DNA from 4 places in the Corynebacterium casei LMG S-19264 genome. Region 3 is predicted to be linked to each of the others. Evidence: riboswitches for the same ligand, from Rfam matches in the RefSeq annotation. Region 3 holds a riboswitch; each other region holds the start of a gene.
The links. Region 3 has a riboswitch for thiamine pyrophosphate ahead of thiC (phosphomethylpyrimidine synthase ThiC). Riboswitches for the same ligand answer to the same signal wherever they lie in the genome.

Region 1: another riboswitch for thiamine pyrophosphate. It lies ahead of CCASEI_RS02695 (ECF transporter S component); the one in region 3 lies ahead of thiC (phosphomethylpyrimidine synthase ThiC).
Region 2: another riboswitch for thiamine pyrophosphate. It lies ahead of CCASEI_RS05025 (thiamine phosphate synthase); the one in region 3 lies ahead of thiC (phosphomethylpyrimidine synthase ThiC).
Region 4: another riboswitch for thiamine pyrophosphate. It lies ahead of thiM (hydroxyethylthiazole kinase); the one in region 3 lies ahead of thiC (phosphomethylpyrimidine synthase ThiC).

What each region holds. Positions count from the first base shown of each region.
Region 1 is NZ_CP004350.1:545,502-551,213, reverse strand. It holds gene CCASEI_RS02710 (nucleoside/nucleotide kinase family protein) at 1-412, opposite strand, end outside; gene CCASEI_RS02705 (energy-coupling factor transporter transmembrane component T family protein) at 675-1,445, opposite strand; gene CCASEI_RS02700 (ABC transporter ATP-binding protein) at 1,438-2,793, opposite strand; gene CCASEI_RS02695 (ECF transporter S component) at 2,793-3,398, opposite strand; TPP riboswitch at 3,389-3,507, opposite strand; gene CCASEI_RS02690 (DNA-directed RNA polymerase subunit beta') at 3,701-5,712, opposite strand, start outside.
Region 2 is NZ_CP004350.1:1,080,415-1,086,126, reverse strand. It holds gene CCASEI_RS05045 (ThiF family adenylyltransferase) at 1-70, opposite strand, end outside; gene CCASEI_RS05040 (thiazole synthase) at 71-853, opposite strand; gene thiS (sulfur carrier protein ThiS) at 856-1,053, opposite strand; gene thiO (glycine oxidase ThiO) at 1,063-2,217, opposite strand; gene CCASEI_RS05025 (thiamine phosphate synthase) at 2,214-2,897, opposite strand; TPP riboswitch at 2,892-3,004, opposite strand; gene CCASEI_RS05020 (alpha/beta fold hydrolase) at 3,063-4,088, opposite strand; gene CCASEI_RS05015 (acyl carrier protein) at 4,123-4,416, shown strand; gene CCASEI_RS05010 (HAD-IIA family hydrolase) at 4,413-5,189, shown strand; gene CCASEI_RS05005 (hypothetical protein) at 5,217-5,712, opposite strand, start outside.
Region 3 is NZ_CP004350.1:775,438-781,149, forward strand. It holds gene CCASEI_RS03770 (OsmC family protein) at 1-139, opposite strand, end outside; gene CCASEI_RS03775 (FAD/NAD(P)-binding protein) at 198-2,195, opposite strand; TPP riboswitch at 2,561-2,670, shown strand; gene thiC (phosphomethylpyrimidine synthase ThiC) at 2,698-4,482, shown strand; gene CCASEI_RS03790 (ABC transporter substrate-binding protein) at 4,530-5,450, opposite strand; gene CCASEI_RS03795 (sulfite exporter TauE/SafE family protein) at 5,654-5,712, shown strand, end outside.
Region 4 is NZ_CP004350.1:101,501-107,212, forward strand. It holds gene CCASEI_RS00560 (heavy metal translocating P-type ATPase) at 1-256, opposite strand, end outside; gene CCASEI_RS00565 (CueP family metal-binding protein) at 413-1,027, shown strand; gene CCASEI_RS00570 (threonine aldolase family protein) at 1,032-2,096, opposite strand; gene CCASEI_RS00575 (hypothetical protein) at 2,145-2,591, opposite strand; partial or broken gene CCASEI_RS15645 (prevent-host-death protein) at 2,732-3,179, shown strand; TPP riboswitch at 3,274-3,369, shown strand; gene thiM (hydroxyethylthiazole kinase) at 3,455-4,264, shown strand; gene thiE (thiamine phosphate synthase) at 4,261-4,929, shown strand; gene CCASEI_RS00595 (ABC transporter substrate-binding protein) at 4,938-5,712, shown strand, end outside.

The DNA of each region.
Region 1 (5,712 bases), 230 kb from region 3:
AATATCCCGGGTTCATCTTGCGCAGCACCTGGCTTTTGACCATGTCGCTGCCCTTTTCCAGTCCATGCCAGCCGGGATAGAACTCATCTAGATGCACGGTTTGCCACAGCATGTGCTCTGAAAGCCGTGCTGCGAACCATGTCTTGCCGGCGCCCGAAGGGCCATCGATAAGTACTGTGACCGGGCGCATGGGCTTGTTGCGCTTTGCTGCAAGGCTTGCGATGTTGTCTTCCAGCAAGTCCTGTGCCTGCTCAAAAGACGTAGTTTCCACTACTTCCTGCTCAGCCTCTTCTTGGCCGACTGGAACGGGCGTAATTTCTCCAATATCACCTTCGTCATTCGGCAGAAATCCGTTGGGCACGCCTTCCGTGTTGTCCGCAAGGTCAATGATGGTTTCAATAATCAGTGTCATGGAATTGGGATTAGCCATTAAGAACTGCGTCGATACTTGTTTATCGTAATCTCGATCTTCAACGCGATTCTGTGCTTTCCTAGCCACACCTTTCAAATGCTTTGCCAAAAGTTTCGGCCCGAACTACGTCCTTCTCATGGTAGGCGCTAAATCGATTTCGGGTACGAACTTTGCTCTTCTTATTCGCAAGTCTCCTTCTGCCTTCCGCTCTAACGCAAAATTACGTCGACTAGTCCGCAAATTCGCGTTCAGCGATTTTGCGTTAGAGCCCGAGGAAGCGCCAGGAATCAGTGGCGACGGAGATGATGACGGGAAGGCTGGCTAGTATCAGGCTGCACAGCATGACTATCCAGTCGGTGCGGGTGAGCTTTGATTCTCGTGCCCAGGTACGTTTGTTTCCGCCGGGAATGGGGCGGCCAAAGCCACGCGCTTCCATCGCGGTGGCAAGCTTGCCGCCGCGGCGCAGGGCAAGAACCAGCAGGCCGAAGGACATGGACAAGGTATGAGCTATTTTTCCGCGGTCCGCTAGTCCGCGTGCGCGTCGCGCCTGCGTCATGGCTTGCCAGTCGTCTTTAAACAGGGTCAGCATGCGCACGCCAGCTACCGCGCCGATGACAAAGCGTGCGGGAAGCCGGAGGATTTGTGCGAGGGCATCGCCGAGTTCCGTTGGGTCGATATCGCGCGCGAGCACAATGACGGGCAAGGCCACCGCCAGCACGCGCAGCATCATGGCCAGGGCAAGCTCGATGGAATTGTCAGTCACCGTAGCCAGGAAGAAGGAGAAATATTCCCTTCCACCTTCTTGCGCATAGAGCAACATCGAAATGCCGGAAATAGGTGAGATGATAAACAGCGGCCAAGACATCTTCAGCAATCGCACAAGCCCGATGCCGCACAGGGGCGCGAAGATAAAAGTAACCAGCAATGAGACGGCAGCGCTCACCCAATCCACAGACAACAGCAGCGGGGTGGTGATAAGCAGTATCAGCGCCAAGCGCGTGAGCGGATTGACCCCACGAATCAGGTTAGGCATGGGCGCTCACCACCAGGTGGGCATCAGCCAGAGCCGAAATAAATAGTTCATCGTGGGTAATGGATGCCACGGTGACACCGGAGTCAGCCAACTCACGAATCATGCGCACGAGCTCCGCGAAGGTCTGCGGGTCCTGGCCAAAAGTCGGCTCATCCAATAGCACCACTTCAGGTGCGGTTACCAGAGCCGTTGCCACGGACAGTCGGCGTTTTTCGCCACCGGACAGAGTAAACGGGTTGGCATTGACCAAAGAGGTTAGCCGGAGTCGCTCCAGCAGCTTGTCGATGCGGTCTTGGTCGACCTTCTCCCCCATGACCTGCGGACCGACCCGCATTTCGTCGATGACGCTTCGCGCGACAAATTGGTGTTCTGGGTTTTGGAAGACGTATCCAATGCGGTGTGCCAGCTGCGCTGAAGTCCACTTGTGCGGGGACTTAGCTAGTCCCTTGCGCACGCTGTCGGAATATCCCAACTCGCCGGAGATAGGGTCAATAAGCCCTGCCATGGTCATCAACCAGGTGGTTTTTCCAGAGCCGTTTGCACCGGTGATAACTGTCGATGCACCTTCGGGAATCGCCAAAGTACGTGCCGGACCAAAGCGCGTGATGAGGTCTTTGGAGCACAGCGCCGAAGAAGCATCGGCAAGCTGTGTGCGTGCCACCGGAAGATCTGTAATCTTACGTGCCTCGATGGCTGGCTGCACGTCGCCGTCATAAACCTTCGCGCCGTGATGCAACACGATGGCGCGATTCAAAACCGGCGCCCAATCTTTGTAGTTGTGTTCAATGACTATCAGCGTGGCGCCGGTTTCTTCCACCACGTGGTTTACCGCCGCGACGACATCGGCAGCGCCTTGCGCATCCAAGTTCGCGGTGGGTTCATCCAGCAAGATGACTTCCGCACCCATGGCAATAACCCCCGCTAGCGCCAGGCGTTGCTTCTGCCCGCCGGATAGCCGCGCAGTGGGATGATCAATGTCGAGGTCAAGGCCCACCATTTCTAAGCTGCGGTGCACGCGGTGCCAGATGTCATCGCGTTCAAGGCCGAGGTTTTCACACCCGAAGGCGACGTCATCTCCCACGCGCGAGGCAATGACCTGCGAGTCAGGGTCTTGTAGGACGAGGCCGACATTAGCAGCATTGATAGTGAGCTCACCCTGCAAAGTGCCTTCATCATCCCCTCCCAGCACACCCGCGAGAGCAGCCATGAGCGTGGACTTTCCGGAGCCTGAATCACCGGCGAGTAAAAGACGTTCGCCGTGTTCAATGCTCAGGTCTAGTTCATTAATTGCGGGCTGATGCCGGCCGGCATGTTGCCAGCTCAGCCCGCGGGCAACAATCTGTGGCATTAACGCTCGCGCTGCTCGCGTCCTACGGCAAAACGGTCCAAGGCACCGGTCTTAGCCAGAGCTTTCACCGCGAAGAAGCTCAGTGCTCCCGCGAGGATTGCGCCCGAGATTACCAGGCAGGTGAGGTAAATGAGGTTGAATTCCAAGGACTTAGCGATGTTCGCGGAGGTAAACAGCTCGAGGACAAACGCTCCGATGGCCGCGCCGATACCGCCCAGCGCTGCGACGGTCAGGCTGAAACGGCGGTAGAGGAAGATAGCGAAGACGATTTCCACGCCCAAACCCTGTGCCAGGCCGGAGTACAAAGTCTCTGGTCCCCACTGGGAGCCGAAGACAGCCGAGACAGTTGCCGCGAGAGTTTCCACGTAGATTGCTGCGCCCGGTTTGCGGATGACCAGCGCACCGATGACACCGCCGGCGAGCCAAATGCCGGTTGCCAATCCACCAAGACCGGGAGTGAGTGCGTCCATGGCCATAAACCAGGCGTAGCCAACTGAGTTCCAAAAGACGAACACTAGGCCGCAGGCTACTGCGAGGATGGAAGCAACGATAATGTCTACGACTCGCCAACTGAGAGTGCGAGCAGGGTTAGCTAAAGTAACCATTTCTTTTATCCTTTCGCCGGCATTATCCGGTTCAAGTTCGACGGTTTCCCAGCGCCTGCGCCAGGGGTCTCAGCCCGCACTTTGCTTGCGAGCACCCGTAAATGAATATGATGCTCCTCAAGAACTACCAGAGTGCTCATACGCATGGCAAATATCTCGCCTTGAACCACCACGTGGGCAAAACAAAACGGCAGCGCCCGCGCTACTGAAAAATCAGTGCGCGGGCGCTGCCCTTATCTCGCAGGGACTACTTCTAAGTCTCCCGGAAAGTGGCCACGGAATTTCTTCCGTGAACAATTCCCTTAGAAGGTGAAGTCCTCATCCAGTGGGACGGAAGCGCCGGTGAACTCACCGAAGCCGTCGTCGCCGTAGATGGAATCGCCGTAAGTCGGAATCGAGTATGCCGCGTTGCGGGCAGCCTCGGTTGGCTTAACGGAGATGTTGCGGTAGCGAGAGATACCGGTACCAGCTGGGATCAGCTTACCGATGATGACGTTCTCCTTGAGGCCGATTAGCTTATCGGAGCGCTTGTTAATAGCGGCATCGGTAAGCACGCGGGTGGTCTCCTGGAAGGACGCCGCAGACAGCCAAGACTCGGTAGCCAAGGAAGCCTTGGTAATACCCATGATCTCTGAACGCAGCTGTGCTGGCTCATTGCCCTCTGCCTGCATCGTGGCGTTGATCTGGCGTGCCTCGGAAAGGTCAACCAGAGTACCTGGCAGCAAGTCGGTGTTACCCGAATCGATGACGGTACCGCGACGCAGCATCTGACGGATGATGATCTCGATGTGCTTATCGTGGATGGCCACACCCTGAGCACGGTAAACAGCCTGAACTTCATCAATGAGGTGCTTTTCCACACCACGGCGACCGAGAACCTCGAGCACGTCGTGTGGGTCAGCCGCACCGCGCATCAGACGAAGACCGGTGGTGACATGGTCACCGTCACGCAAGGAGCGCTCGATCATCGCGTTCGGGTTGGACTCCATTGGGCGACGAACCTGAGCAAGGCCCTGACGCTTCGACAGCTTCTCGTAGACCACGTTGTCCGAACCATCGTCCGGAGTAATGGTCAAGGTCCAGAAGTTACCTTCATCAGACAGCGAGATGGTGCCATCGACAGAAGCGATTGGTGCACGGTTCTTAGGGTTACGTGCCTCAAACAGCTCCTGAACACGAGGCAGACCACCGGTAATGTCGCCACCGACACCACCCTGGTGGAAGGTACGCATTGTCAGCTGGGTACCAGGCTCACCAATGGACTGCGCTGCAACAATACCGACGGCTTCGCCGATATCGACCAGCTGGCCAGAAGCCATGGACTTGCCGTAGCACTTTGCACAAACACCGGCTGGTGTCTGGCAGGTAAGCACGGAGCGAACCTTGACCTCAGTAACGCCTGCGTTAACCAGCTTGTCGGTCAGTTCCTCAGTGAGGTCTGCGCCTGCTTCAGCAACAACGTTGCCTTCAGCATCCTTGACATCGGTTGCAACAACACGGCCCGAAGCTGAGGTCTCCCACAGCTCGTGAACAGCGTAGGTGCCTTCAGCAACTTCCTCGCCGATTGGGACGCGAACGCCCTGACGGGTGCCACAGTCGTCTTCGCGAACGATGACATCCTGCGCAACGTCAACCAGACGACGGGTCAGGTAGCCGGAGTCAGCGGTACGCAGAGCGGTATCCGCCAGACCCTTACGGGAACCGTGGGAGTTGTTGAAGTACTCCAGAACCGACAGACCTTCACGGAAGGAGGTCTTAATCGGACGGGTGATGTAGTCACCCTTAGAGTTCACAACCATGCCCTTCATGCCGGCCAGGGTCCAGATCTGACGCATGTTACCTGCTGCACCAGACTTAACGATCATCGGAATTGGGTTGTCGTCAGGGTACAAAGCCTCAACCGCGTTACCCACGGAGTCGGTTGCATCCTTCCATAGCTCAACCAGACGGTCGTAGCGCTCACGCTCAGTCAGCGCACCCTGATCCCAGTACTTGCGCTCAATGCGCTCTGCTTCCTTCTCATAAGACTCGAGCATCTCGGTCTTGTTTGGAAGAACCAGAACGTCGTGCATGGTGATGGTGACGCAAGAGCGGGTTGCCCAGTAGAAACCGGCATCCTTCATCTTGTCCAGCACCTGCGCCACGGTGATCATTGGGTACTTGATAGCGAGGTCGTTGATGACGTCACCGAGCAGGACGATGTCCTTGGAGCCGCCCTTACGGACCATGACGCCCTCAAGGTATGGGTAGTTCCATGGCAGGAGCTCATTGAACATGATGCGACCCAGGGTGGTCTCAGCCATCCAGGACTCGC
Region 2 (5,712 bases), 300 kb from region 3:
CTTCGATACCGAACCCAGGAAGTGCTAAGTGGCGGGCAACCCGGCGTAGTTCGTGCTCAGGAAGACTCATTTACAGCACCTGCTCAGACCAATTTGCAAGGCCTTCAAAACTTGACGATGCCACCGCGTGCTCACGTTTCGGGATCCGTCCAGCCGCAAAGGCTAAGCGCCCGGCTTCGACTGCGTGGTACATCGCCCTTGCCATGGCGACCGGATCTTGGGAGCGGTTAATAGCGGAGGCCAGCAATACTCCGTCGCATCCTAGTTCCATCGCTAATGCTGCATCGGAGGCGGTGCCGACGCCGGCATCGAGAAGAATCGGCACGGATGCGCGCGAGCAAATCAGTTCAATATTGTGTGGATTCAAGATCCCAAGTCCGGTGCCGATGGGTGAACCAAGCGGCATGACCGCGGAAACTCCCACGTCTTCCAAACGAGAGGCCACTACCGGATCATCAGAGGTGTACGCGAGCACGGTGAAACCATCGTTGATGAGTAGTTCACAGGCCTCCAGAAGCTCAGTGGTATCGGGCAAAAGCGTGTGTTCATCAGCAATGACTTCAACTTTCACCCAGGAGGTGCCAAGGGCTTCGCGCGCTAGCTTCGCTGTTAGCACGGCATCGCGGGCAGTACGGCACCCAGCGGTATTTGGAAGCAGGTCAATGCCGAGCCGGCGCAGCATCTCAAATATGGACTCACCAGCGCCGGTGTTGGCACTGTGGCGGCGCATCGCCACGGTGGTCAGCTCGGTTTTACTGGCACGCAATGACTCTTCCAGGAGCGCCTGCGAACTCGCGCCACCGGTGCCCATAACCAGGTGCGAGGTGAAGGTTTTATCTGCGATGGTCAGCATATCTATCCTCCCTGCACTGCGGTGAGAACATCCAGGACGTTGCCGGATTCAATCTCGCGGCCCCATTGCGAGCGTGGCACCACGGCGCCATCGACAGCAACGGCAACGCCTTCATCACTGCCGATGCGCTCGTGCACGAACTGTTCAATGCTCTGCGGCTGGGTTTTAACGGCCTCGCCGTTGAAATGAAAAGTAATCAAGGTGTTCTCCTAAACGTTGAGGGTGGATGAGGCATGGCGGAAAGGATCGCAGGGTGCGATGGCTGGCGATGTCTGCTGGCCAGTAGCCAATTGCACTGCCGTGCGGGCGCCGAGTGCGGCGAGCAAAATGCCGTGGCGGAAGTATCCGGTGGAAACGATGAGGCTGCGGCGAACCTGGCCGAGATAAGGCAGGTCATCGGGGGTGCCGGGACGTGCGCCGCAGGTGGCTTCGAGGAACTCGGTTTCTTCTAGGCCTGGTACCACGCGGATGGCATCACGCAGTAAATCGTGGATGGCGGAGGTGCGCGGGTGGGGCTGGTCTTCCCTGCTGGTCGCGCCGATGGTGACTGTGCCGTCCGCGCGCGGGATGACGTAGATGGGTCGGTCTTCTACGAACCCGCGAATAACACGCGTGGTCAGAGGCTGGAGGGATTCTGGAACGCGAACACGCAGCACATCGCCATACACTGGGCGAAGCTGCAGGGGATGCTCGCCCTCAAACCATCCGGTGATTTTCGCTGCGCCCAATCCGGCGGCAAGGATGATGACGTCGGAGGAATCGACCTCGAACTGCGCACCGGAATTCAAGGTCACGACCTGGTGCGTGGCCGACTCAGCGATGGTGGTGACGGTGGTGACGGTGTCGCATACGTGCTGCGCTCCCCTGGCGAGCACGGCATCAAAAAGTGCGCGGGCAAAAAGGCGCGGGTCAAGCTGGTGGTCACCATCGATGGCCGCGGCTTTCGTGATGCGCGGTGACAGTGCTGGTTCCAACTGGCGGGCTTGCCTGGTGGTTAGTGCTTCAATGTCGAGTTCTTCGGCCTTGATGTAGTCGATGAGCTCGGTGAGGTGCTGCGCATCTGCCCTGTCGGCGCCAATCAGCAAAGTGCCTTCGGTGCGGTAGCCGGTGGGTAGGTCGGTGTACTGCGTGACGCGCCGAATGAGGTCTGGGTAAAGCTGTGCGGATTCTTTCATCAGTGGAACCAGTGCTTGCTGTTGGTATTGCACCTCTGCGGTGGGCGCTAGCATGCCGCCGGCATGGTGGGTGGCGCCGGAGATGGGATCAGGATCGATGAGAGTGACCTCGAATCCGGCGTCTTGGAATTCAAAGCAGGTGGACAGGCCGATAATGCCGCCGCCGATGACTAGGGCATGTGCTGTCATGACGTCGCCCCCGACATCTGCAGGCCGGCGGAGAAATCAGCGATGATCTGCTGGGCAAGCTCAGTGGCTGAGGGGGCCTCGATGAATGCGCGGACCATGGCAACACCTGCGATGCCGGTGGAGGCTAGGGCTGCGACGTCGGCTGGCTGGACATCTCCGATTGCGACAATCGGGAGTTTCGACAGCTCAACCAGCTGCGGATAGCCCTCCAGGCCAATCGGTGCGCGACCGGAGTCTTTGGTGGGCGTGGGCCGGAAAGGTCCAGCACCAACATAATCGATGATGTCCGCGTACTCATTTGCTTGTTGTATGAGCTCGGCGGTTCCGGTGGTCAGCCCGATAATTGCATCGGGGCCTAAAAGCTCACGGACATCTGTGACGAGGATGTCGCTTTGGCCGACGTGTACGCCGTGTACGGGCAGTCCGCGACGCATGAGGATGGCGGCGATATCCACGCGGTCATCGATAAGAATCTTTGTTGCGGGGTTCGCTTCAGCGACGGCGAGAGAAACCTTCTCTGCAAGCTTGAGCAGCTGACCGGCTCCAATGGGCTTAGAACGAACTTGGATAACGCCAGCGCCGCCCGCAGCGGCCTGTGCGGCAGTGGCCACAATGTCATCTTGTGAGCCGTTGCCGGTGACAACATAGCAGCGCAGATCAAGTTGGGCACGGGTTTTCACCAATGTCCTCGCTTCCTTCGACGGTATTAACCTGACAGGTTCAAACGGTCCGGCGCAGCTGCAGCGCTCATCTCAGCCCAATGCTTTGGGCACCCGTTGAGGTAGTGAAAACCAGTCAAGCGTGGGAAGGAAGTTTTGTCAACAACACCTTAAAGGTTGAGTCTTCTAAGCAGGTGAGTCTTGGTGATTCGAAATTGCGGCCGCAGAAATTATTTCATCCAGTGCTTCGGAGATCTGCTCTGGCTCTTCCAAAATCACCATGTGGCCGGAGCCGTCGATGACTTTGAGCTCGCAGTTATTCCACTTTTCGCAGATGGCCTCCGACTGGCTCTTCGGCGTGATGATGTCCATGGAACCGATAACCACCTGGCCCTGCAGTTTTTGCAGGCGTTCTTGGGCTTCAAATTCCGAATGGTCAGTCAATTCATCGAAGTAGCCGACAAAACTTGGCAGCGGAGTATCCAGCAACATCGCCGTGTGGAATTGCAGGCGTTCCATCTTGGGGAAACCTGCAACCACAGCGGCAATGGTTGGCGCTGCAATTTGGGCGACAGCAAAGCGCAGGCGGTTGAATTTCTGCGGCACGCGGTCAATCGCGGAATAAAAAGCCTCGGCAATTGAAGACTGCAGCACGCGCGTGACACCCTTATCGGCGAAACGACGCATGGACGTTGAAATTAACAGCGCACCAGAGATGCGCTCGAAGATATCTTGAGGTGCGCGGCGAATAAGATTCAGAGCAATCATGCCACCCAAAGAATGACCCACCACAACAATGCGACCGCCGTCTTTAGGAAGGCGCTCCAAAATCACGGCGAGGACATCATCCGCTGCATCATCAATGGTGCAGTCTGCCGCTGGAACGCGTGAGGACATTCCGTGCCCCCGGACATCAACAAGCAAACTGCGAACATCGCTCCTGCTACGCAAGTGCTCAACCTGGTCACACCACGCCTCTGACGACAGGCAATAGCCATGAATAAACACCACGGTGACATCAGCATTGGGATTGCCTACCTCAAACCAAGCAATGTCCACGCCCTCATTATCGACTTCCCCCTCAGCGTCGAGATTTTGCAGACCAGGCGATGTTTCATGGTCATGCAGACGCTGGTGCAAAAGGCGCTGCGCGGCACGGTTTTTCCGGCGCTGCCCACGGTATGCAGCCGCAATCCTGTTTCGTTTATACATATGGGCATCCATTGTAGAAGCTAGACTAAGTTGCATGTCCAATGACCTCAGTGCACAACTACGTGCTCACCTTCAGACCTCACAGAACACAGAAACCAAATCAACCGGTGCACCGGAATATTTGGCGCTCATCTCTGAGATTACCGGGCAGGACCTAGAGAATCTCGAACCTGCGCGTCGACTTGATGAGCTAGGGCTAACGTCCTTGAATCTGATTGAGTTTGCAGTGCGCGCAGAAGACCGCCTGGGAGTGAAGTTTGAAGAATCTAACGCACTAGCACTTGAAACCGTGGACGATGTGGCCAAATTTGTGGAGGCAAAACAATGATTTCCTATCTATCTGACATGGACGGCGTTCTCATCAAAGAAGGTGAGATGATTCCCGGGGCGGATAAATTCCTGCAGGTGTTGAAAGACAATGAGATTAGGTTCATGGTGTTGACGAACAACTCCATGGCCACCCCGCGGGACTTGTCCGCGCGGCTGCGTTCCCAAGGACTAGACATCCCGGCGGATAAAATATGGACCTCTGCCCTGGCAACCGCGAAGTTCCTATCCCAGCAGTCCACCACCCGCACCGCGTACGTCATTGGTGAATCAGGCCTGACCACTGCCCTGCATGAGGAAGACTGGATTCTCACCGACAACGATCCCGAGTTTGTAGTCCTGGGTGAGACCCGTACCTATTCATTTGAGGCGATCACCACCGCCATCAACCTCATCCGCGGCGGCGCGCGCTTTATTGCCACCAACCCGGATGTCACGGGGCCTGCCCCGCAGGGTATCTTGCCTGCCACCGGTTCCGTGGCCGCGCTGATTACCGCTTCGACCAACCGTGAGCCTTACTACGTGGGCAAACCCAACCCCGTCATGATGCGCTCAGCGCTCAACAACATCGGCGTGCACTCAGAGAATACCGTCATGATCGGCGACCGCATGGACACCGACGTCAAAGCCGGTTTGGAAGCCGGTATGCGCACCATCTTGGTCCGCACCGGTATCATGACCGACGCCGCTATTTCCCGCTACCCATTCCGACCCACCCGTGTACTGGACTCCGTAGCGGACATCCCAGAACGCCTCATGGACCCGTTTGCCTAGATTGCCTGCGGCAATTACGGTAAACGGCTAAACGGAATCCACGCGCGCGCTGAAACCGAACTCCTCCGCCAAGGTTGAAACCACGGTATCTAGCGCGCGCAATTCGTGCGCTGTACCCGTGATGACTTGGCGGCAGCCCACGCACTTTTCCGCGCGGGGTTCGGGGAGTTCAACGCCAGGGAATGCGGCTAATGATGCCAAATCATCCGCGAATCCCGTATCGCGGTACCAGCGCGTGCACCACTGCGCGGTCAACGGATCATCACCCGGCACCACATACTCTGATGAGCTCGAAATGCACTGCACCATGGCGCGTTCAATCGCCGGGCGCAGGCGTTTAGGCATGCCACTGACACGCAGCACCGCGGTGCTGACGTGCACCCGTTGGGTATCGGCAAGCGCGGCTTGCGAGTTCGCTACGTACGACTCTGCGATCTCCTGATCGCGCTTCCCCTCCGCGACCAAGACATCTGCCGCGAAGGCAAAAGCGTTATCAGCATGGATGTCATGCTGCGCATTGTTT
Region 3 (5,712 bases):
CAGCCTCGGTGTGAGTCTTGATGACCTTCTTGCCGCCCTCTGGATTGTCAATGTTCTTTTGACGCAGGGACGCAAGCTTGTCCTTGTCGATTGCCTCTAGTGGTTCACCGGCGGTGTGATTTGGGGTCAAATCAGACATTTAAATTCTCCTTCGTTGTTGGAACGATTCCCATGCTAGTCCTAGTTGTCGACTTATGTTAGACAGCTTGGTTCATTCTATTCACACCAAGAGCTATGCCCGCAGCGCTCGTCGCAGCTTTGTCCGCTTCTTGGATAAACCACGAGTCAGTGCCAGGTAGCGGTGGGGAAATGGTGGTATCTGGATACTGCGCGTGCGCTGGGATTCCCACCATGTGCAGGCGCGAATCTTGCTCGCCGTCTTCGCGCAGAACCCGGCGGGTCTGCGGATCCTGGGCAACGGATGCCGTTGGAATCTCCGTGCCGTCTTCCCAAATATCCGTGAATGGAACAACACGTTGTTGGTCCACGAGATTCTTTGTGAAGGCATCGGCAGGCGTCTTGCGAATATCTGGCTTGTGCACCCAAGCATCTAACAAGGTGGTGCCGCGGTAGCGCACACCGCCCGACGACGGCGAGCTCATGGTCCACTCACCAGTACGGCGATCCATGTCCAGCAGCGGATAGCCGCCAATGAACTTCACAATTCCCGCATCCACCAGCGCCATCAGCTGACGGGTGCGGAAGATTGGTGGGCCTGAGCACGCCAGCTGCGCCAACGCGATGGCTTTATCAAACATGTGGTGACGCGACTCCACGGTGTAGCTGCCTTCCGCGCCAAGCACTTGGGATGGCTTGCGGGAAAAGCCCAGCGACCACAAAGCAGCACGAACCGGGCTATCCGGCCCTTGCTCTGCATCCTTGAGGTCTTCTTCCAATCGCTGCATCAGATACGCTGTGAGCTCATCCGAGTTATCGAAGTTGGCTGGCAGCAAATGCATCCAGCGCAACAATGAAAAACGCTTGGTGGTGTACTGCGTGATGACATCATCGAGGGCGGTGATGCCGTTGAAGACAACGCTGGCATCGACCTCTGCGTCATCGATTGCCTGCACGATGGTGTCTAGGTCAGCCTTGAGCGCCTCCGGCTCCACGCGTGCCAACGTCTTCAAATATGCGTGGTAAGCATCGCGTGCAACGGCCGGCCACACTTCCACGTCATAGTCGATGGAACGGCGACCGCTTCGCGATGACAACTCTGCCACGACCTTCTTCAACCGTGGAATCTCCGCTGGCGCCGGCAAGCCGCGATCATCCGACTGCGGCATGAGCGGGTATCCACGGCGCGAGCTCGCGTAATACGTTGGCTCCTTGCCTGTTGGAATATAGCGAACCCCACCGCGGGCACTTGGATCATCCACGAACTTTCCGCCACGCTCTTGCGTGGTCAGAATCAAAATATCAAAAAAGCCCATGCCCAAACCGCGGGAGAGCACCTGCTCATTGTCCTTGATGGAAGCAACATCTTGCTCAATTGGGTTATTGGCGCGAATCCACTTCAGATCAGGGTGCTCATCAAGTGTTTGCTTGATCCATTTTTCCTGCTCTGAATATCCCTGGTTCTGCCAGCCGGTGACCGCGATGGTGACATCTGCGTCGATGCTTTCTCCGTTACTTAAGGAAATGGTGTCAAAACCACCCTTGTCCTCAATACCGGTGGCACGCGCCTTATGGGTCTTTACCGTGACCCACTCCGGAATATCCGCGAGCACCGACTCATAAAACCACACCAGGTAATAGCCATACAGTGCGCGCAAAGGATAAGAAGCAGGCTTAACCTGCTCCAGTTCTTCCTTGCTAAACCGCTTTGCTAATTCATCACCCAACGGGTGCTTTTCAACGTAGGCACGCTTTTCTGCGGAAACCTCATCCTCATAACCCAAGTGCAGACGCACCCACTCGTAAATGGTGGGGCCTTCCACCACCGGCGCATCCACTGTCGCGCCGGGCTCAGAAAACAGCGTCATGCCGTGCGCAAAAGTGTTCATGCACAGCGCCTTGGTTTGCGTAATGTCCCAAACTCGGCCGCCGCCGTGCTGCGCATCATCAATGAGATGCAAAGTCAGATCCTGCGGGGTAGTGGTCTCCGCATTGAGATGCGCAACAAGACGCTCCAGCGTGGAAACCCCACGCGGACCCAGACCGATAATCGCTATGGAAGGCGAAGTATTTGGCATAGTGTGAATCATCCCTCAGTTAACTAGACCCTAAAGTCCTTCTATTCTTTAGACGACTGTACCAACCTGTCTATTTAAATTAGTAAGAGCGGTTCACCGTGATGTCTGGCTCTGAATCCAATTCCCTTAACGGTAGGCGGTGCTTACTGTGTGAATAGTCAGCCGTTGGACACCTTTAGATTCACGATTGCTGAGAATAAAAAGGTTTCATAAAGGTCGATTTGAATTTAACTATTTGGTTCGAAGCTTCTGTTAGTGGCTGCATTTTATGGCTCTAGGTGTCATCGCGGCCAGATTGTATTTGGCCGAGAAGGAAATACCAGTAGGGGAGTTATTGCCGCGAACGTGGTTGGGTGGTAAAATGGGAATGTCCATGCGGGTGCTTCTACGAGGAGCTGAGATCGGGCTAGTGATGTCCGAGACCGTTGAACCTGATCCGGTTAATACCGGCGTAGGAAATTAGGAGACTTCATTGTCTGATCCAAAAAATAGTGGCACCAGTCTGTCTAAAACGCCCAATGACGCGTACAGTCTACGAAACTCTGAACAACATTCTTCCCACCACATTGGCTGGTTGAATGACTTGGAACATGGAATTCGAGTTCCGGTAACTGAAATCCATCAGAGCGATTCACCTGATGGAACCCCGAATGAGCCTTTGCAGGTGTATAGAACGATGGGCCCTGGCAGTGTGCCTGAAGTGGGCCTAGAACCACGGCGGGCAGAGTGGATTGCAGCACGCGAAGATACGGAAACTTATCAATCCCGCGGTGTGCGCCTGGAAGATGATGGGCTTGGTGCGGTGCGGCGTGGGGCGTCCTCGCAGCAATGGAAGGGACGCATGCCAGTTCCAATTCGAGCACGTTCTGGGAGCACGGTGACGCAGATGCACTATGCGCGACGTGGAATCATCACGCCAGAAATGCGATACGTTGCATTGCGAGAGAACTGCGATGTGGAAATGGTGCGCAGTGAAATTGCAGCGGGAACGGCAATCATTCCCGCTAACGTCAATCATCCGGAGTCGGAACCGATGATCATCGGTAAGAGCTTCCTTGTGAAAGTCAACGCCAACATTGGAAACTCCGCGGTGACAAGCTCGATCGACGAAGAAGTATCGAAGCTCGAATGGGCAGCGAAGTGGGGCGCCGATACGTTGATGGATCTTTCAACCGGAAATGATATTCACACCACTCGCGAGTGGATTATGCGTAACTCGCCCATCCCCATCGGTACAGTTCCCATCTATCAAGCGCTGGAGAAGGTCAATGGCGATGCAAATGCTCTAACGTGGGAAATCTACCGGGATACCGTCATTGAACAGTGCGAACAAGGTGTTGATTACATGACGGTTCATGCCGGCGTGCTACTGCGTTACGTGCCGTTGACGGCGGACCGAGTTACCGGGATTGTCTCACGCGGTGGATCGATCATGGCCGGATGGTGTTTGGCTCATCATCAGGAGAATTTCCTCTACACCCACTTTGATGAGCTGTGTGAGATTTTCGCCGCCTACGATGTCGCTTTTTCCCTTGGGGACGGGCTCCGCCCCGGTTCAATCGCGGATGCTAATGATGCAGCTCAATTCGCTGAGCTTGATACCTTGGCTGAGTTGACTGAACGGGCATGGAAATATGATGTTCAGGTCATGGTTGAAGGCCCTGGTCATATTCCATTCCACAAAGTTCGTGAGAATGTTGAACGCCAGCAGGAGCTGTGCAAGGGCGCACCGTTTTACACGCTGGGGCCATTGGTTACTGATATTGCGCCAGGCTATGACCACATCACATCCGCAATTGGCGCTACGGAGATTGCCCGATATGGCACGGCGATGCTGTGCTACGTCACGCCAAAAGAGCATCTTGGCCTGCCAAACCGGGATGATGTTAAGACCGGCGTCATCACGTACAAGATTGCTGCACACGCAGCAGACGTGGCTAAGAATCATCCCGGTGCAACTGCGCGTGATGATGCTCTATCTAAGGCGAGATTTGAGTTCCGCTGGAATGACCAATTTTCGCTCGGACTGGACCCGGTCACCGCGCAGGAATTTCACGATGAAACCCTGCCGGCTGAGCCTGCCAAGACCGCACATTTCTGTTCCATGTGTGGTCCCAAGTTCTGCTCGATGAGAATCTCGCAGGACATCCGCGATACCTACGGAAGCGCTGAAGCTCAATCCGCTATCGCCGGCATGCAACAAAAGAGCCAAGAGTTCCTGGCCTCGGGCGGACAGGTGTATTTGCCAGATCCGCTTGTTAAGAATGCCGGCGAGGCGAATGGGTAATTGAATCATGCCGAGCTTTTCCGCAGATCTACGCGCTGAAGCACTCTTCAAGATCGGAAGTCACGATCGATGCCGCTGAGGGGCCGGTGTGAACCCAGAGCGTGAAGTTTTCGCTGATGCAAAGCTGGCCGTTCTCTACTGCAGGAAGGGTATTCCACAAAGGGTTGCTTTCTGCTGCCTCCAAGGGCGCGGGACTGTCGACGAATGCGATAATGCGGTCGGCATCGAGAAGTCCGATATTTTCCGGAGGGATAAAGGACCACTCGCCGTTTTCGGACGGCACTGCTGATTCCACTAACTCGATGTTTTTGTAGACGCTGTGGAACTCCAGCTCCTACAAAGCTATCGGGCAGATATTGGCGAACTTGGTCATCACGGATACGAAGCAGCATGGTGCGCTGACCTGGTTCGTCGATGTTTGCGTCCAATTGCTCAATAGATTCGTCGGTCTCTTTGATTACTTCAGCGGCTTTATCTTCGCGTCCAGTAATCTCAGCCAACGCAGTCAGCTGGTCGCGCCAGCTGTTGGAGCCTTCCGCGTCCCGTGATGCAATTGCAGCGACCGGAGCAATGGGCTCGAACTTTTCCAGGTTCTCTTCGACGGCTTCATCTCCGATGATTAGGTCTGGATTTAGATTTGCGATGGCCTCGAAATAGGGTTCATCGTCGTTTCCTACAACCTCCATGTTTTCAGGTGCATCCTCTCGGAGGTAATCCTGAATTCCGCCAGCATCACCCCAGTAGGTTGAACCAACTGATGCTAGGTCGATTGCCAAAGCAAAGTCGAGGAAGTTCGCTTGAACGATCACAATTCGCTGTGGATTGCTTGGAATTTCAGCCTCCCCGAAGGCTGACTGAATTATCTGTGTTTCATTGGCACTCGCGGAGTTTGAACCGTCCACGGAACATCCCACCAGTACCGTCGCTGTTGTGAGTGCGCCAAGTGTTGTTGCAATTAGCCTTTTCATAAAGCCCTCCCGATTCGATCATGTGATCGTTTATTTTTATGAATTTAGACAAAGCCAAACTATGTGGATGATTTCCTTTCGTGAGCAAATTTTTTAATGTGAATCACGAATGGCGCGATGTGTTCCGAGAAACCTACTGGGCGGGTAGCTGCGTAGATATAGCTCCGCTGTTTCAGCTCAGCTAGGTGTCCTGTATAAGGTGGTTGTTTGTGTTAACTGTTGCCATCATCATTCTTGCGTCCGTCCTCATCGGTGCGTTCTT
Region 4 (5,712 bases), 670 kb from region 3:
CGGTTCCTAGAACCGGGGCGACCCAGGTTGAACCTGAGAATTCCGGCACGGTGTAGCCCAGGAAGGTGGCAAACATGGGGCTGAAGACAATCACCGGAATGGACAGTAGGAGGCTCAGCCAAAAGCGGTCTTTAAACTTTGTAACGCTGTGACCCGCATGTTCATCATGGTTATGTCCTTCATGGCCATCATGGCCATCATGGCCATCATGTTCATCATGGCTTGAGGACTTGTGATCGTGGTGTGGGGTACTCATGTCACTTCTTCTCTCAATTTTTAGGATTTTAGGAAACCGAGATGTGGAGGAGATAGATATTTAAGCGCTACAAACAACGGTATACCCCGACAGGGTATGTTTCAAGGAAGGCTAGCTCTTTGTCGGGATAGGAGAAATGGTGCTATTAATTAGCCTATGGAAAATATTCAGGATGGAGCTGGATCGCAACCAGCAAGCCCCCAGCGGGCTGCGAGAAAAAGCGCATCAATTGTTAGCGCAATCGTCGGTGCTTCGCTCGCTTTAAGTGCTTGTTCATCCTCGGGCGCGGAGCAGGAAGAAGTACTAAACGCGTATGGCCTAGAGGGGATGGATGCTCGCGAGATAATTGACTATCTGGATCGGCAACCGATCGCTGAACGCCCTACTGATTTGATGGCTTCAGTAAGAAGCGAAGAATTGATCCTGAGCAATCAGGCGGGAGAAGTCACACTTGCTATGCCTGAGGACCTGAGTTATGTCTCGGTCGCCCCCTTCGTGTCCCAAACCCATGATTGCTACTATCACAGCCTTACCACCTGCGTGGGAGAGCTGGACAATGAGCCAGTAGAGGTATCAGTCTTTGATGAGGAAACCGGCACAACGCTTGTCGATGGCCCCGCCACGACCTTCGACAATGGCTTTGCCGGGTTTTGGGTTCCGCGCGGAAGCGCCGGTACCATTACGGTGAATTACCAGGGCTTAGAGGGCACAACGGAATTTGCCACGGGAACAGAAGACGCAACGTGTATCACCGATTTGCGCCTTAGCTAGGGTGTTAAGCCCACACTTGTTTTATGGCTGCGGCAAAAGCGTCAATGTCTTTTTCAGTGGTGTCGAAGGAGCACATCCAGCGCACTTCATTGCGCGTGGCATCCCAGTCGTAGAAGTGGAAGTTTTGGCGCAGTTCATCGGCAATGCCGTCGGGCAGGGTGGCAAAGACCGCATTAGATTCGGTGGCTTGGGTAAAGCTCAGTCCTGGTAGGTTGGCTTCTTCGAGTTTGCTGCGCAGGCGCTTGGCCATCGAGTTGGAATGACGAGCGTTGTTAAGCCACACGTCGTCTTCATAAAGCGCGATGAGCTGCGCGGAGATAAACCGCATTTTGGAAGCTAATTGCATCGATAGTTTGCGCACAAACGGCAACGTCTCCGCGCCACCGACTAGCGCATCGGGGTTAAGAATTACCGCGGCCTCAGCGCCGAGTGCACCATTTTTGGTTCCACCCAGGCTTAAAACATCCACGCCAGCCTCGGTAGTAAAAGCAGACAGCGGCAGCCCGAGTGTTGCGGCCGCATTTGAAAGACGCGCGCCATCCATGTGCAGGGCCATGCCGCGAGCGTGAACATGATCCGCTAGCGCCCGAATTTCCTCCGGGGTGTAGCAGGTACCCATCTCTGTGGTCTGGGTAATGGAAACCACCAGCGGTTGCGCGCGGTGCTCATTGCCAAAGCCCCACGCCTCGCGGTTGACTAATTCCGGGGTGAGCTTGCCATCTGCAGTCGGCACCGGCAACAACTTGATGGAACCCATGCGTTCGGGTGCGCCGCCTTCATCGACATTGATGTGCGCAGTCGCAGCACAAATCACCGCGCCCCAACGCGGCAACAATGCCTGCAAGCCCACAACGTTTGCGCCAGTTCCGTTAAAAACCGGATACGCGGTGGCGGTGGAGCCAAAATGCTTCACGATGACATCGTCAAGCAATGCCGTGTACTCATCCGCCCCATATGCCGCCTGGTGCCCGCCGTTAGCTGCCGTCAACGCCGCGAGTACCTCCGGGGCAATGCCCGAATAATTATCGGAAGCGAAACTGTGCGCTTGTACGTTATGCAGGGATTTCACGCGGGACTCCTTCGAGATTCTTCGGCTCTGCAGAAAACCGTACACCGGTCACAGCGAGAACTTGTGGGCGTCCATGCGGTCATCTGGAAATTGGTCGAGTGTGAAGGGGGTGAGCATGAACCTACCAATCCACGGAAGAGGGAACTCCCATACGTAATCCCAGTCATCTTCTCCTCGTTCTGCTTCCTCCCGCGTTAAGTAGGCCTTCATTGGGATAAAGTCACTGAACTCTGCAGCCAGCGGATCGTTTTGGTCCATGCAGATCTGGCCTGGAATGAATACGGAAGTTGGTGGAGAGTCAGGGTTTACGGTGAATGCGAGGGGCACCTCGGCCGAGATGAGAGGTGTTCCTTTTGCGCGGGCCTTGTCTGCCAGGCTACGGACCTCATCTTCTGTCCATACTGATCCACAAACGACTGTCCACGTACGGGGTTCGTTTGGACTATCGATCCAGGTCACAGTTCTGCCTCGGTAGATAATAAACATACTGTCCATCGGCACTCCTTAAGTGGGCGGGCAACAAGGGCCTTTGACAATCAAGAGTAGTAACAAAATTCAGCCCATAGGGAGGCTCGCGTTCTTTGCGGAGGGCAATAACGCTAGACTTCCGAATATGTTCCGAATGGGATGTGGTTATGCCTATTACAGCTGATCGCCCCGACCAGACACGTCGCTCCTCGGATCTGAGCAAGCACTCGGCCGAGGTCTTCGCTGCGGCCGAAGACCATCCGGTCACGATCACGCGTCGCGACGGCGAGGCGCTGGTGTTGATGTCGCAGCGCGAGGCTGAGGGGCGCGCGTCTCCTCGAATTTGCTGCACAGTTAATTACCGTAGCCATCGACGAAGATGGAACGCTCACCGAACGCATGACGAAAATCTTTCCCTGGATGCTCGCCTTGTCCACGGCGGATCGTGAGTCCTGTGCTCAGGACCTTGTCGACGCTGCCCGCGCTTCGTTTGCTACCGAACAACCACACCTGGCAATCTCCGAGCTGACCTCTTGGAAAGAGACAGCCACCGCCGTTGCTGCTGGACTGGGAAGCGCTGACCTCGAGTGGCTCGATGCCGATGAGACGAAGTAGCACGCTGGATGCTCGAAAAGGACATAAATTCTTCCCTCGGCATGCTCTGACGCAAAAGTTATTGCCGGGACACGCGGCCTGGGCTAGTGTGGTGCGTTAAGACACGGGGTGCCGTAAAGACCGGCTGAGATAACACCCGTCGAACCTGATCTAGTTAGTACTGGCGAAGGGATTGTCCGGATGAAACTGGCTGTGCGCGGATACCATCGGTGTCCTATTGTGCGCTGCGGTGATGCTGTACATTCTTCTTCGTCAGAGGAAGAAAGCGAAAGGCCATGACCTTATCTTTTGCCGCAGCATTGCTCGGTGAACTACGCGCGCACAATCCCTTGGTGCAGTGCATAACCAATTCGGTGGTTACCAACTTCACCGCCAATGTGGTGCTTGCTATAGGCGCAGCGCCAGCGATGACGGACATCGTCGGGGAAGCAGGCCCTTTCGCCCGGGTCGCGGGCGGGGTACTGGTGAATTTGGGAACCCCCACGCCGGAGCAACGCTTAGCGATGGAAGAAGCCGTCGCTGCCGCCAACGAATCTGCAACACCGTGGGTGTTGGATCCAGTGGCGATTGGCGCGTTGCCCATTCGCACAGCCTTGGCGCAGAAACTCGCTCCGCAAACCCCGTTCGCGATTCGCGGTAATGCCTCTGAGATTCTTGCCTTGGCAGGGGAAGGAGCCGGCGGCAAGGGCGTGGACTCCACAGATTCCACAGAAGCCGCCGCGCCGGGCGCGATTGCTTTGGCGCAGCGTCTCAACACCGTGGTCGCGGTATCCGGGCCGGAGGATTTCATCACCGATGGCACGCGCGTTATCCGCGTGGCTAACGGCGATGAGCTTTTGACCCAGGTCACCGGCGGCGGTTGTGCGCTGGGCGCGTTGATTGCTGCGTTCGCCGCGGTGCGCGGGTCCTATTGCCCGGTTGAGGCAGTCGCCGCGGCGCATGCGGTCTATGGCGTCGCGGCCGAACAGGCTGCCGCGCAAGCAGCAGGTCCAGGGTCTTTCGCAGTTTCGCTTATCGATGCCCTCTCCACCCTCACCCCGTCCGCCATCTCCTCGGAGCAGCGCATCCGGGAGTACGCGGCATGAGCAGCAGCCAGGATTATGGCATCTATTTAGTCACCGACCCAGTGCTGTGCGGGGCGCGCGGCGTGGTGGAAACCGTGCGCCTGGCCGTGGACGGCGGCGTGCACACGGTGCAGCTGCGCGATAAACACGCCAGTTTTGACCAACAGCTATCCCAACTTGAGCAGCTTGCAGAAGTTATCGATGGCCGCGCGAAGCTAGTGATCAACGACCGCCTCGATGTCGCCGTCGAAGCTCAAAGGCGTGGCATTGCCATCGACGGCGTGCACTTGGGCCAAGCCGATGAAGCCGTACTGACCGCGCGCGAAGAACTCGGTACGGGTGCCATTATCGGCTTAACCGCGAATACCGAAGAACACCTCGCTGCCGTTGCCGCACTTCCCGCAGGCACCGTGGATTATGTCGGCGTCGGTGTTATCCGGCCGACTTCTACCAAGCCGGATCATCCACCAGCACTGGGCATCGCGGGCTTTGCGCACCTGACCGCAATATCCCCGGTGCCGACCGTGGCCATTGGCGGCGTCCTCGCCGAAGACATCGCTGACCTGCGCGCAGCAGGGGCCGCTGGTGTCTGCTTTGTCTCCGCGCTGTGTGCTGCCGAGGATCCCGAGCATGTTGCCCGCAGCATGGCCGATGCCTGGAACCAATCCACTTATATAAAGGAATAACAAAAACCGTGAAAACTACATCAATTTCTCTTCGCACCATCGCCGCAGCCGCCGTTGTTGCCCTTGCTACCTTGCTAACTAGCTGTGCGGGAGGTGATGCGGCGGAGGGGGTATCGGCAAGCAATGCGAAAACTACCGTGCGCTTTGCGCTGGACTGGACACCGAATACCAACCACACGGGGCTCTACGTGGCATTGAACAAGGGCTACTTCGAAGACGCCGGCATTGACGTGGAAATCTTGCCGTTTAATAACAGCAACCCCGAAGTGCTTGTCGATGCCGGCCAAGCCGAGTTTGGCATCAGCTTCCAAGACACGGCGTCGATGTCCATGGCGTCTGGCGCGGACCTGAAATCAGTACTCGCCGTGGAACAAACCTGGGCCACGGAAGTAGCGGTACTGGCAGACCGTGATGACATCCAAAGCCCTGCCGACTTGGATGGGCTGACCTTCGGTGGATTCGATAACCCGGCGGAGACCAAGACTATGCAGGGCGTGGTACAGTCCGCAGGCGGCGACGGCGAATTCGAAACCGTGACGCTGGGAACTTCTGCCTATGAGGCGTTGTACTCCGGTGATGTTGATTTCACCGTCCCTTATGTCGCCTGGGAAGGCATCGAAGCTGAACACCGCGGCGTGGACCTGAAGACTTTCGCGTACACCGATTATGGTTTCCCGGATGCGTACCAAGTCTTGGTGGTGGGCAATAACACCTGGTTGGAAGACAATCCGGATACTGCGCGTGACTTTGTGCAGGCCCTTGCTCGCGGCTATGAAGATTCCG